4 regions of the Thalassotalea castellviae genome follow, and region 3 is predicted to be linked to each of the others. Evidence: predicted binding sites of a transcription regulator. Region 3 holds the regulator's gene; each other region holds the start of a gene.
What was found. Region 3 encodes FNR, which switches genes on or off when oxygen is low (the NO sensors DNR and NnrR bind a similar motif). Its sites were predicted from a motif close to TTGATCTAGATCAA; they were not measured.

Region 1 (3,205 bases), on a different contig from region 3:
TAGGTAAAATCACCATCCCAGAGCAAATCTTGCATAAAGCAGGGAAGCTCGATGAAAACGAATGGGATATTATGAAAACCCATAGTGAATCTGGCGCTCAATTATTGACAAAATCAAAAGCCAGTATCGCGATGGTAGGGGCGAAATTAGCGCGTTATCATCATGAAAATTGGGATGGAACGGGTTACCCAGAAGGTTTACAGGGAGAAGCAATTCCTATTGAAGCACGTATTGTCGCTATTGGTGATGTGTTTGATGCTTTAGGATCAGAACGTAGCTATGATAAACCTTGGTCAGCGTCAGAAATTAAAGCTTATATTATTGAACAAAAAGGGAAAAAGTTTCAGCCAGCACTCGTCGATATTATGATTAATAATTTCGATGAGTTTTGGTCAATAAGAAATCGTTTTCCTGATTAATCAATACTCTGTACTCGATGCTTGGCAATGATATTTGCACAATGGCTTACTACGTTATGGGCTATACTGGGTAGTTGGTCTAAATCTAGTGCATCGATAACGTTTTTAACTGCTAATCCTAACTCTGTGTTGCCTTCGATTTTTAAACGTCGTTGAAAAAACAAGGTATCAGGATCTTCTTTTCTACCTGCTATCAATAATAAATCATCGCCATTTGCAAAAAAGCAGACATCTGCTTTTTTGCTATTTTTTGGTGCCATGATCAAGCGATCATTTTGAAAACTTAACAGCCAAGAAATCCCCAAATCATTGATGTTAATGTTTAACCAGCTCCCTTGTAAAAAGTCAAAATCACCCTCGTTAATAGCGTCAGAAAAAATAGAATGTAAAATCGGTAATAAACATGCTTTATGAACAGAGTCAGGAATTCGTGTTAATACCGGTGTTAAAATACTGGGCAAATTGTTTAATAATTTGGCGCCATAATTTGCTGTGAAATGACTACATGGAATGAGATTCCTCACAACGGACCCTTGTTTAAATAAAAGTTTTGGTAGGTGCTATGGTAGCAATAGCGTTCAATTGTTATCTGTTACAGATCAACTTTTAGTGAAAAAGTTCTACAAATAAAAACCGAAAAGTTTGTTTTAAGTCAAACCCTCATCATTGAAAAATCGTTAAATTGCCGCTGGTTATTCTACTGAAAAAAGACGTGTATGGAATTATTATGTCCGGCGGGAAATTTTCCTGCCTTAAAAACAGCAATAAATAACGGCGCAGATGCGGTTTATATTGGTATGAAAGGTGATACTAATGCCAGACACTTTGCCGGATTAAACTTCACAGAAAGTAAATTATTAAAAGCTGTTGACTATGTTCATCAGCGAGAGAAAAAGTTACACGTAGCCATCAATACTTTTGCACATCCCGCAGGTGAAATGCGTTGGCGAAAAGCTGTTGATGATGCCGTTGCCATTGGGTGCGATGCTTTAATCATTGCGGATTTAGGCGTGTTAGATTATGCAGCAAATAAATACCCTGATATCGAGCGACACGTTTCTGTGCAAGCATCTACAACGAATATAGAAGCTATCCGATTTTATCATGAAAACTTTGAAGTAAGTCGTGTGGTGTTACCTCGAGTATTATCTGTGCAACAAGTCAGACAATTAGCCCTTAAAACTCCAGTACCGTTAGAAGTATTCGCTTTTGGTAGTTTATGTATTATGTCGGAAGGGCGGTGTTATTTATCTTCTTATATGACAGGAGAATCTCCTAATACCGTTGGAGCTTGTTCACCAGCTAAATATGTGCGTTGGCAAGAAACTGATAAAGGTTTGGAAAGCCGGCTAAATGGTGTATTGATCGACCGTTATCAACCGGATGAAAAGGCTGGATATCCTACGTTATGTAAAGGTAAATTTGCTGTAAATGAAAACGTATATCATGCACTAGAAGAGCCAACCAGTTTAAATACCCTTGCCTTGATCCCTCAACTAGCAAAAATGGGCGTAGTTTCGGTCAAAATAGAGGGCCGACAACGTAGCCCTGCTTATGTTGAACAGATAGCAAAAACATGGCGTAGTGCATTAGATAGTTATCAACGATCTCCCGATAAATTTGAGGTAGAAAGTCGTTGGATGGATTCTTTAGCAAAGTTATCAGAAGGGAAACAAACCACGTTAGGTGCTTATCACCGTCAATGGCAATAATCGATTAAACAAAGAGAGTTAATAATGAAGTTTTCCCTCGGAGCCAGTTTGTTCTTTTGGCCTAAAGATCAAGTTGAAACATTCTATCAGCAAGCAATAAATAGTGAGGCTGATATTATTTATTTAGGTGAAACCGTTTGTTCTAAACGACGAGAGTTGCGCGTAAACGACTGGTTTGAATTAGCTAAACAAGTAGCAAAGTCAGGAAAGCAAGTGGTTATATCAACAATGACTTTATTGGAATCCGCGGCTGAAATTCAAACACTAAAAAAATATTGTACGAATGGTGATTTTTTAATTGAAGCCAATGATCTTAGTGCCGTACAAATATTGCATGAAAATAAACTACCGTTTGTTGCAGGGCCAGCCATGAATTGTTACAACCTTTCAACGTTAAAAGTATTGCTTAGGCAAGGGATGTTCCGCTGGGTTATGCCTGTTGAATTATCGAGTGACTGGCTCAGTTCTTTATTAGAAAAAGCGGAGCAATCTTCGATTCGCAATCAATTTGAATGTGAGGTGTTTTCTTGGGGTTACCTCCCTTTAGCTTATTCTGCCCGATGTTTTACAGCCCGATCAGAAAATCGAGCTAAAGATGACTGTCAATATTGTTGCATTCATTATCCCCAAGGGAGAAAAATGAAGAGTCAGGAAGGTGAACAAGTTTTTACTTTAAATGGCATTCAAACCATGTCCGGCGATCAATATAACTTAGTTAACGAAGTTAATAATATGCAAGCGATTGGTGTTGATATTGTCCGAATAAGTGCCGATAGTGAACAGGCCTTCAATAAACTAAGCCAATTTAAGCGGCAATTGGTCAACCCGCAATATATTCCATTAGATAAAAACAATGAATGTAATGGTTATTGGCACAAAATTGCTGGGATGGCTAATGTTTAAAAATCTCGGATTAAACCGTGATTAGGCGGATTTATTAAACAAATAAAGCACAGCAGTGCTTAAATTTTTTGCCACTTAAACACAGACAAGGTGCGTTACGTTTTGGTGTAGGCAAGTTACTGTGTTCAATGATATCCCCATCAAGATAACGCCATTGATCATTTTCTATGA
Region 2 (3,205 bases), on a different contig from region 3:
GAAGCCCGATTACTTAAAGATAAAGAACTGGCATTTTTAAAACAATCTGCGGATAACTATGTTCATTTGAAAAATGAATACTTAGAAGAAGTCGAAAGTTAAGCTTTCATTTGTATATGAATCTCATCCCCCTCTGGTTCATTTTTTTCGAGCCAGAGTTCAGCTACTTCTTCTAAATCAAATTTAGTACAAGCATCTATATTATCTAAGCGTCCTAAAGAAAAAGAATGAAAATATAATGTAATACGTTGTCCTGACATGATGCCAGTAAAGCACCAAGCATTATGAGTTTTGTCAAACGTTAGGTCATCATTAAAGAGTATTGCTTGATTCATTTCGACATTTCCTCTCTCAATGAAGTTAAAACGGGTTGTGTATCCGGTTGAATATTTCGCCATATGGCGAAACTCACTGCAGCTTGACCCACTAACATGCCTAAACCATCTATTAGTTTTGCGGCATTTCGTAACTTTGCTACTTCTAAGAAAGGCGTTAATTCTATTCCGTAAGTCATGTCATAACAGGTTACATTAGATTGTATTACTTGTTCAGAGATAGGAAGTGCTTGCCCATTCAAGCCTGCCGAAGTTGCATTAATAATAACATCGAACTCATAGTTAGTTACTTTTTCGAAAGAACAACAGAAAATAGGCTTTGCGGGATATTGCTGAATAATTGCTTCGGCTTTCGAGACAGTCCGATTAGCAACAACGAGCTGTGTAGGTGATTGTTCTAATAAAGGCAGAATCACCCCTTTTGCAGCCCCACCGGCACCTAACAGTAATATTTTCTTATTCTTTAACGCTACATTATTTGCTAATAAATCATTAACCAAACCATCACCATCGGTTGTATCGCCCAAGATTTCGCCATTTATAAATGACAAGGTATTTACAGCACCAGCTAATTTTGCTCGTTCGGTTAATTTATCGCATAACGCCATCGCCTCTTCTTTAAAAGGAGAAGTAACATTCGCGCCTTTACCACCAATATTGATTAGTTGCTTTACTGCTTGAGAAAACTCACCTATCTCAACATATTCACTTTGATAATTTAAACGCTCTTGGGTTTGCTCAGCGAATTTTTGATGTATAAAGGGAGAACGAGATTGCTTAATAGGGTTTCCGAAAACGCGATATTGATCCATGACGGCTATTTAATAAAAAAGAATAATGGCAGAATATAACAATGATAAGGATAAAAACACAAAAAAGCAGGATTAACTGAATACTAAAGCCTGCTTTTTAGTTATGAGTTATAAGAATTTAACTTAAAATTTATAACCCAGCATTACTGAAAATACCATAGGGTCTACTTCTATATCCGCAGACCCTTTAATTGAATCGCCAATTTTAAAGTTAGCTTCCGTATTGATATCAATATATCGAACAGAGGCATTAACCTGCCACTTGTTGTTAAGTTGATAATCAGCACCTACTTGAGCAGAAAGACCAAAAGAGCCATCTAAGTCTAGATCATTAAAACCTAGTGACTTAGGTGTATCTTTGAATTTTTCGTCAAAAAAAATAGTGTAGTTAACACCAAGACCTATGTAAGGTTTAAAGTTTGAAGCGTTATCAAAATAATATAAAGCACTAACGGTTGGTGGTAAATGAGTCACTTCACCTAAAGTTACACCATCAACATTCGTTCCAAATATTTCTTCAGAAACCCCTTGAGGATCATAAATAGTAACATCATGGGTGAAAGGTGTTGCTGCTAATACTTCTACCGCCCAGTTGCGGTCATAAAAGTAAACGACATTTAAGCCAAGTTGCGTATTGTCATCAACAGCAATAGATAAAGGCGTATTGCCTCCTAATGCTTCAACATAAACACCCGCTTTATCACTATTTGGGTCAACCATAGTTAATCCACCACGAACAACGATATCACCTGCTTTATAATCACTTGCTAATGCTGAAAGTGAAAGAGTTGTTAATACGGCTAAAGTAATAATATTTTTTCTCATCTTAATATCCATAATAAAAGTAAGGTTTAGAATTAAGACGATTGTATAGAGTGTTTACTTTAAAAAATTTGACCTAGCGCAAACTTCGAGACTAATCTCATCTACATTCAACATATTAGCAACGCAATAGCTTAAATAAACAAAAAGCGTGTCATAATTTACAACAATGGAATGAATTTGAAAGAATTGACTAGCGTTATAGCAAAGTGAAAATTTTATAACCCCATACTAAAACAAAATATATTATCGCAACAAAAACAGCTGCAGAGCCTAAGTCTTTTGCACGACCACTTAATTCGTGATGTTCAAGACTAATTCTGTCGACTGCCGCTTCAATGCCAGAATTAAGTAATTCGGCAATCAAAATACCCAAAACTGAAGAGATCAATAAACAAAACTCGATAAAGTCATTGGCTAGATAAAAAGCGCTTGGCAATAAAATAATGAGCAAAAATACTTCTTGTCTAAAAGCTATTTCATATTGATATGCCGCTTTTAATCCCAAAAGACTGTGTTTAATCGCGGGAATAAAACGACCGAGATGCGTTTGTTGTTTAGATGACAAAATAAAACCTAACCTATTTAATAACAACTAAAAATAATGCAATCAAAATTAATTTACATCATAGCTGCTATACTAAAATTTAGATGAAATAACCAAGCAAGATAATATTAGAATGTTAGCAAGAAGTACACTACAGCAACGAATTCTTTGTGTGATGCCTTTACTTTCGGCAGCCGGAATACTGCCGTTAACGATTTATAGATTTATACAAGCAGAATGGGATATGGCACTGTTAGATTTAGCCATTTTCATCCTTATGTGTTTAATCGGTTATTTTGCTTACCATCAAAAACACGTAAGTACTCTTAAAATACTTTTTTGTCTCTTGGCGATTTTTGGTAGTTTATCCACCCTATATTTGAAAGGTGAAAGTCAGTTATTTTGGTGCTATCCAACCATCGCCTTACTTTTTTACTTCTTAACCGTACGCATAGCCGCAATCAGTAGCCTGCTAACATTAATAGGTATAGCGATACTTGCAGCGCCATTATTAACAAATTTAATGCTAGCTACATTTCTAATTACATTAATGATCACCGCCAGTTGCTCTTTAGCTTTTAGTTATGAAACCAGTAAACAAAATGAACAATTAGAAACCTTATCGAAAACCGATCCCTTAACCAAAACCCTAAATAGAAGAGCTTTTACTGAAGTCGCAGAATTGCAAA
Region 3 (3,205 bases):
TTCAGCAGTATTCCCGATCAGGGCAGCGGATAATCCTGTTCGGCCAATAGTACCTAAGATCACTAATTCTGCATCTAATTCGTCTGCCAGCCTGACAATGATATCTTCTGGTAAACCTTCTTCCACATGGGTGTGCTCTTTACTGATTGCAAACTGTTGAGCATGCTCATCCATCGCTTCTATATGATGACTTAACATGGATTCGTTGTATTCGTTTGCATTAAATTCAGGGATCTCAATTGCGATATTAACGGGAGTGCCAGGGAAAGAGTTGACCAAATGAACATTTGCCTTGATCAATTTTGATAGATTGATCGCTTCTTCTGTTATTTTTACATTTAAAGATTGATGCTCTGCTTCAGCACTGCCTACATTGAGTGCCGCGACAATATTGCCATTCATCGGCCATAAATGATCTTTCACTAATAAAACAGGACAGGGACATTTTCTTAAGATATGCCAATCAGTTGGCGTGAATATGACTGATTTTAATTTATCGTGCTGATGTGTCCCTTTAATGACTATGTCATAGCCATTATTTAATACTTCTTCAATAATGGGTTCAAAAGGTCTATTGTGCCAAATTACTTTAGTATCTATTGCAATATTATCGTGTGGTAAAACGTTAATTAACTCATTCAACCATTGAATACGATCATTAATTAACGAGTTGCGCATAGCTTCACGCTCATCGTTTGACAGCATGGTAGTCATCTCATAAGAAAAATCATATATCGAAAGGAAAGCTGTGATGGTGGCCTGAGTTTGTTTGGCTAATTCAATCGCTCTTTTTAAGGCTTTTTGATCTTCAGTGGTTGGATCTATGATTGCTAATATTTGATGATACTTTTCCATATTCGCTCCAGAATAACTCATGTTAATGATTTACTATCAGTATAGTTATATTCTTATATAACACATAGTTGAAGATTGTTTTAAATCAATAAATTGGTCGTATTGAAGGAAAAGTTAAGCAAGCAAATACTTTACAGATGTTTGAGAAATATTTACGCAAGGAAAAGTATGTGGGAGAGTGATCTGCTGCTATAGCGCAGCACAATCTTCAAGCTTATCGCTGTCTAAAATCGTAATAAGCTTGCCATCAACTTTAATTAAGTCATTTTTATTGAATCGATTCAATAAGCGACTAATTGTTTCAACCGTTAAGCCGATATAATTGCCAATATCACTGCGAGTCATCGTCAACCTGAACTCAGTGGCTGATAATCCCCTAGCGTGATAACGGGCGCTTAAGGCACATAAAAATGTAGCAAGACGCTGCTCAGCATTCTTACGGTTCAATAAAGTTAACATTTCTTGATCATTTTTAATTTCAGAGCTCATCATACGAAGGATTTGCTTTTTAAGCTTTGGCATATGATTAGATAAATTATCTAAGGTATTATAGGGGATTTCACAAACCATTGAAGTTTCTAATGCTTTTGCAAAGCTCGGATGTTCAGACTCTGCTATGGCATCAAACCCTAATAAATCTCCTGCTAAATGGAAGCCGGTAATTTGTTCTTCACCACTTTCGTTTACCGTAAACGTTTTGAAAGTGCCAGAGCGTATAGCGTATAAGGACTGCATAGTTTGACCATCTTGAAAAAGCTGCTCACCTTTATGGATAGGGCGTTTCCGGTCAATGATTTCATCAAGGGTTTCTAACTCTTTTTCATCAAGAGAATACGGTAGACAAAGTTCACTGATGCTACAATTTTGGCAATGAATATGTTGTTGTGATGCGCTTTGATTCTTGTACATATTTTCCTTAACATCTAAGTTAATTATCCACTTCGAGTATGGTATTAGAACATTTGTGTATATGCAAATTTTAGCGTCAAGATACCATAACTTATTAGTAATAACGCCATAGTTTTTCTAAAATAATTATTTTGCATTAATAGCTTTATAAAAGTAAAACCAAATGAAACCGTCAATAACGCAGGTAAAGTACCAAGCCCAAAAAACATCATGATCAAACCTCCTTTTATTGCGTTGCCGCTGGCTAAAGACCAGGTTAATGTTGAATAAACTAAACCACATGGTAACCAACCCCATAAGGTACCTAAAAGGAAAGATTTCTTTACACTCTTTATCGGAATTATCTTTTTACTTAAAGGCGATAAGTGTTGCCAAAGGTGTTTACCAATTACTTCAACTTTTGATATCCATAATAACCATTGACCAATGTATAATCCGAGCAAGATTAAAAAAATACCGGCAATAATTTTTAAAGTGACAATAGGAAATCCTAAGTGTTTAATTGCGAGTGAGCCGGTTAAACCTGCGATAGCACCTATCAAAGAATACGAAAATATTCGCCCTACGTTATAGCTTAATATAAAGGGGGTTTTGTTTATTTGTTGCGGTAATGCAGACGTAAGCATGGTGGTAATGCCTCCACACATCGCAATACAATGACCACCACCTAATAAACCGATGACGAAGGCTGATAGAAAATCTAATTCCATACAAAGACAATATCTTTCACTGACAATCTTGGCTGGAGGTTAACATTATTCATCACAGGTAAAAACTATTTATCACGTTTCAAAGGTTCCTAAAGAATGTTTAACGACATAAAATAAACAATCATTTTTGGCGATAAACTTGTTTGTTGTTGCTTTAAATATTCTCAAATGAGTTGCACAGACTAATTGATTGTCTCGTAAAGTGAAAAATTCGTCGATAACGTTTTCTTGATCTTCATTTAATAATTGCAAATTTTTTAACCCTTTTGAATCTAACCAACCTAGCATTTGACCTTGATGAGCGCCACCATAATTAAATTGCTCAATATTATCTAATAACGTCACACCACATTCACCTTCATAGTGATGGCTATAGGTTAGTTCTACATTGTTTTTTAACGTTAACCGTAAGGGTTTACAAATTATCTCAACGGATTTTTTTTGTGGGTAATTAACGTTTGGCGGACATTCAGCGATGTTTTGTATTCCTTCAAAAGCGACTTCATGCGCTTGTTCGTCATTACTGCCTCCACACTCAATTGTTATGGTTGGACAACTAAAAGCTTGTTCAGTTAATGCGCCTATTTGTAAGCCTGATAAAATTACCGCATCGCAAAAAAATGAAGTTAACGCGATTTCTTTCATTGATAACGTCGGCGATACAGCAAAAGCAGGACTTGAACCCGAACAGTTATGTAAGTCAACGACGAATTCAGGGGTTACTTCTCTAA
Region 4 (3,205 bases), on a different contig from region 3:
ACGTACCCAAGCTCGCATCGCGTTTCGAGCTAAAATCTCATTTCGAAAACGAAGGCATATAATCCAGGTAACAAAGCAGATAAAACCAATAAAGCATACCAAAAATGGCCAATACATACTCGAAGACATAGAAGGTGCGCCTAATTTAGAAACCGTTGAACCTTGATGTAAGGTATTCCACCATTCTACTGAATATTTAATAATAGGGATGTTGACTACCCCAACCAGCGCTAAAATTCCCGCAGCTTTGCCTGAGAGTGTTTTATCTTCAAAAGCATTGTGCAGGGCTATGACACCTAAATATAAAAATAATAAAATAAGCTCTGATGTTAAGCGGGCATCCCAGATCCACCATGTGCCCCAAGTAGGACGGCCCCAAGCAGCGCCAGTGATTAGCGCAATGGCGGTAAATACAGCACCAACTGGGGCCATGGCCGCCGCAGAAGCATCGGCTAATTTAATTTGCCAAACAAGGCTTGATAATGCTGCTATTGCCATTGCGACATAAATACTCATCGAAAGAATGGCTGCAGGTACATGTAAATAAAAGATGCGAAAACTGTTACCTTGCTGATAATCCGCAGGGACAAATAAAAGTGCCCAACTCAAACCGATAAAAAGCAAAATAAACGTTAATTTAGAAAACCACGGAATTAATCGTCCGGCGAAGTGATAAGACACTTCTGGGTTAGCATAAGGATGAAGCCATTTCCACATTAGTTGGTACTCACTTTTAGTGCGGCGCTAACCGCAAAAGGGGATAATGTTATAGAACCTATTAATAGTGCGCCAATTATAGCAAGCTGTCCGCTATAGGGTAAGCTCATTGCCGCAGTATCAATAGCACTGGTCGCAAATATTAATACTGGAATATAAAGAGGGAGTACTAATAAACTCAGTAAAACGCCGCCTTTTTTAATGCCTACAGTAAGCGCAACACCAATAGCACCTAAAAAACTAAGAATCGGTGTTCCTAACAATAAGGTTAACAGTAAAGCTGAATAACTGTTTTCGTCTAAATGCAGCAATAAACCGAGCAAAGGAGCAATAAAAATAATCGGTAAGCCTGTTAAACACCAGTGGGCAATAACTTTGCCTAGCACAATGATAAATAAAGGATGGGGACTGAGTAGCATTTGTTCTAATGAGCCATCAAGAAAATCTGATTTAAACAATCGATCCAGTGATAATAGAGTAGATAATAATGCTGCCACCCAAATAATACCGGGGGCTATCTTAGCTAGTGTGTTCGATTCTGGTCCTATTCCTAAAGGAAATAAAGTAATAACAATAATAAAAAAGAGTAACGGGTTCAAAATGTCGTCTTTATGACGAAAAGCAATAGTTAAATCACGTTTAAAAATCAACATAAAAACCTCTTTATAGGAAATAGCGGCTTTTATTTCGATGGCGATGTCATTGCGTTTATTCATTTTTTTCTTCGATATTTCATTTAAAAGAAACGATATTCTAACGTGACTTTTTTATATAAATTTTGGTCAATCGATAAGTCTTGATGCGTCGTTAAAATAACACAACCGCCATTTTGGGCGTGATTAACCATTAATTCTTCGAGTTTTTTTACACCATTTTTATCAATTGCAGTAAACGGCTCATCTAATATCCAAACAGGCGCTTTACTTTGCCATAATTTTGCTAAAGCGATACGTCGATGTTGGCCTGCGCTTAAGTGAGCCGCGAGTGCATCTTCAAAACCAAGTAAATCAACTTGATCTAATGTTTTTTCGGCCGTTAATAGATCTAAACCACTTAAACTCAAAGAAAATTCAAGGTTTTCTTGTGCAGTCATTTCGCCTTTAATTCCGGCTAAATGTCCAATATAAAGTAAGTTTTGATTGTAAATTTCACGTTCATCACCAATTGCCATATCATTGAAAAATACTTGACCTTCATAAGGTTGAGAAAGTCCGGCGAGAATTCTGAGCAAGCTTGTTTTTCCTGCGCCATTCGGTCCTTCAACTTGAATAATATCACCAGCATTTATGGTTAAATTAAGGTGTTCAAATAGAATACGTTCTTCGCGTATGCACGTTAATTGATGAGCGTTAAGTAATGAAGGTGAGTGTGTTGGCATTTATTTAAATAATGATCTGATCTAATGGCGTTATCTTAACTTTAATTTGAATCATTTTAGAGAAAAATAATTTAAATGGCTTGATCTAGATCCTACTATAGATAATGAATTTATCATACCATTACTGCACTGATACCACTTTGAGCGTTTCAAGTAGTAATTTTGTAATAAGATGTCACTCTTTGATGAAGTTTACCTATAAACAGTGCTAACATTGCTGCAAATTTTTATCGACTTGAGAATAAATCCCTCAAGACGTATTTTGATACTGACGATCACCTTCATACGTGATCAGTACCGATAACATTCGGAGATTTATATGATTCCTGAGCTAGGCCACTTTGCCTTAATCATAGGTTTGGCATTTGCAATTTGTTTGAGCGTTTTTCCGCTTATTGGCGTTTATACTGGCCAAGCTAAATTGACCAGTTACGCTAAACCTTTAACATTTGGCATGTTTGCTTTCACCTCGATTAGTTTAATTATTTTAGCTTACTCGTTTGTTATCGACGATTTTTCTGTCAAGTATATTGCCAGCCACTCTAATTCATTGTTGCCTTATTATTTTAAAATAAGTGCGGTGTGGGGGGGACATGAAGGCTCTTTGTTATTGTGGGTTTTCGCGTTAACGGCTTGGACAATGGCGGTTGCTAAATATAGTAAAGGAATGGACGAAGCTTTTATTGCAAGAGTATTAGCCGTATTAGGAATGGTAGCCGTTGGGTTTATGTTATTCACCTTACTAACCTCAAATCCATTTGATCGATTATGGCCAGTGGTGCCAGCAGAAGGGCGGGATTTAAACCCTTTATTACAAGATGTTGGATTAATTATTCACCCACCCATGTTGTATTTTGGTTATGTAGGATTTGCCGTCAGCTTTGCTTTTGCGATTGCCGCCTTAATGGTAGGGAAGTTAGATGCTGCTTGGGCTCGCTGGGCTAGACCTTGGGTCATTGCCGCTTGGATATTTTTAACACTCGGTATTGCTTTAGGTAGCTGGTGGGCATATTACGAATTAGGCTGGGGCGGTTGGTGGTTTTGGGATCCGGTAGAAAATGCATCTTTTATGCCTTGGTTAGTTGGTACCGCATTAATTCATTCATTAGC

Region 1: the regulator FNR is predicted to act here: its motif matches at 1,062-1,075, upstream of ubiU (ubiquinone anaerobic biosynthesis protein UbiU).
Region 2: the regulator FNR is predicted to act here: its motif matches at 2,041-2,054, upstream of RM573_RS11575 (OmpW/AlkL family protein).
Region 4: the regulator FNR is predicted to act here: its motif matches at 2,176-2,189, upstream of ccmA (cytochrome c biogenesis heme-transporting ATPase CcmA).

Annotation. Positions count from the first base shown of each region.
Region 1 covers NZ_JAVRIF010000001.1:218,149-221,353, reverse strand. Annotated here, with positions in the region: gene RM573_RS00985 (HD domain-containing phosphohydrolase) at 1-419, shown strand, start outside; gene ubiT (ubiquinone anaerobic biosynthesis accessory factor UbiT) at 416-943, opposite strand; gene ubiU (ubiquinone anaerobic biosynthesis protein UbiU) at 1,136-2,131, shown strand; gene RM573_RS00970 (U32 family peptidase) at 2,156-3,034, shown strand; gene RM573_RS00965 (YchJ family protein) at 3,069-3,205, opposite strand, start outside.
Region 2 covers NZ_JAVRIF010000006.1:760-3,964, forward strand. Annotated here, with positions in the region: gene RM573_RS11560 (gamma carbonic anhydrase family protein) at 1-102, shown strand, start outside; gene RM573_RS11565 (hypothetical protein) at 99-335, opposite strand; gene aroE (shikimate dehydrogenase) at 332-1,147, opposite strand; gene RM573_RS11575 (OmpW/AlkL family protein) at 1,271-1,972, opposite strand; gene RM573_RS11580 (diacylglycerol kinase) at 2,169-2,537, opposite strand; gene RM573_RS11585 (GGDEF domain-containing protein) at 2,650-3,205, shown strand, end outside.
Region 3 covers NZ_JAVRIF010000013.1:39,628-42,832, forward strand. Annotated here, with positions in the region: gene uspE (universal stress protein UspE) at 1-855, opposite strand, end outside; gene fnr (fumarate/nitrate reduction transcriptional regulator Fnr) at 1,045-1,764, opposite strand; gene RM573_RS16950 (sulfite exporter TauE/SafE family protein) at 1,809-2,474, opposite strand; gene RM573_RS16955 (M14 family metallopeptidase) at 2,547-3,205, opposite strand, start outside.
Region 4 covers NZ_JAVRIF010000002.1:484,805-488,009, reverse strand. Annotated here, with positions in the region: gene RM573_RS05885 (heme ABC transporter permease) at 1-717, opposite strand, end outside; gene ccmB (heme exporter protein CcmB) at 717-1,370, opposite strand; gene ccmA (cytochrome c biogenesis heme-transporting ATPase CcmA) at 1,454-2,095, opposite strand; gene RM573_RS05870 (heme lyase CcmF/NrfE family subunit) at 2,415-3,205, shown strand, end outside.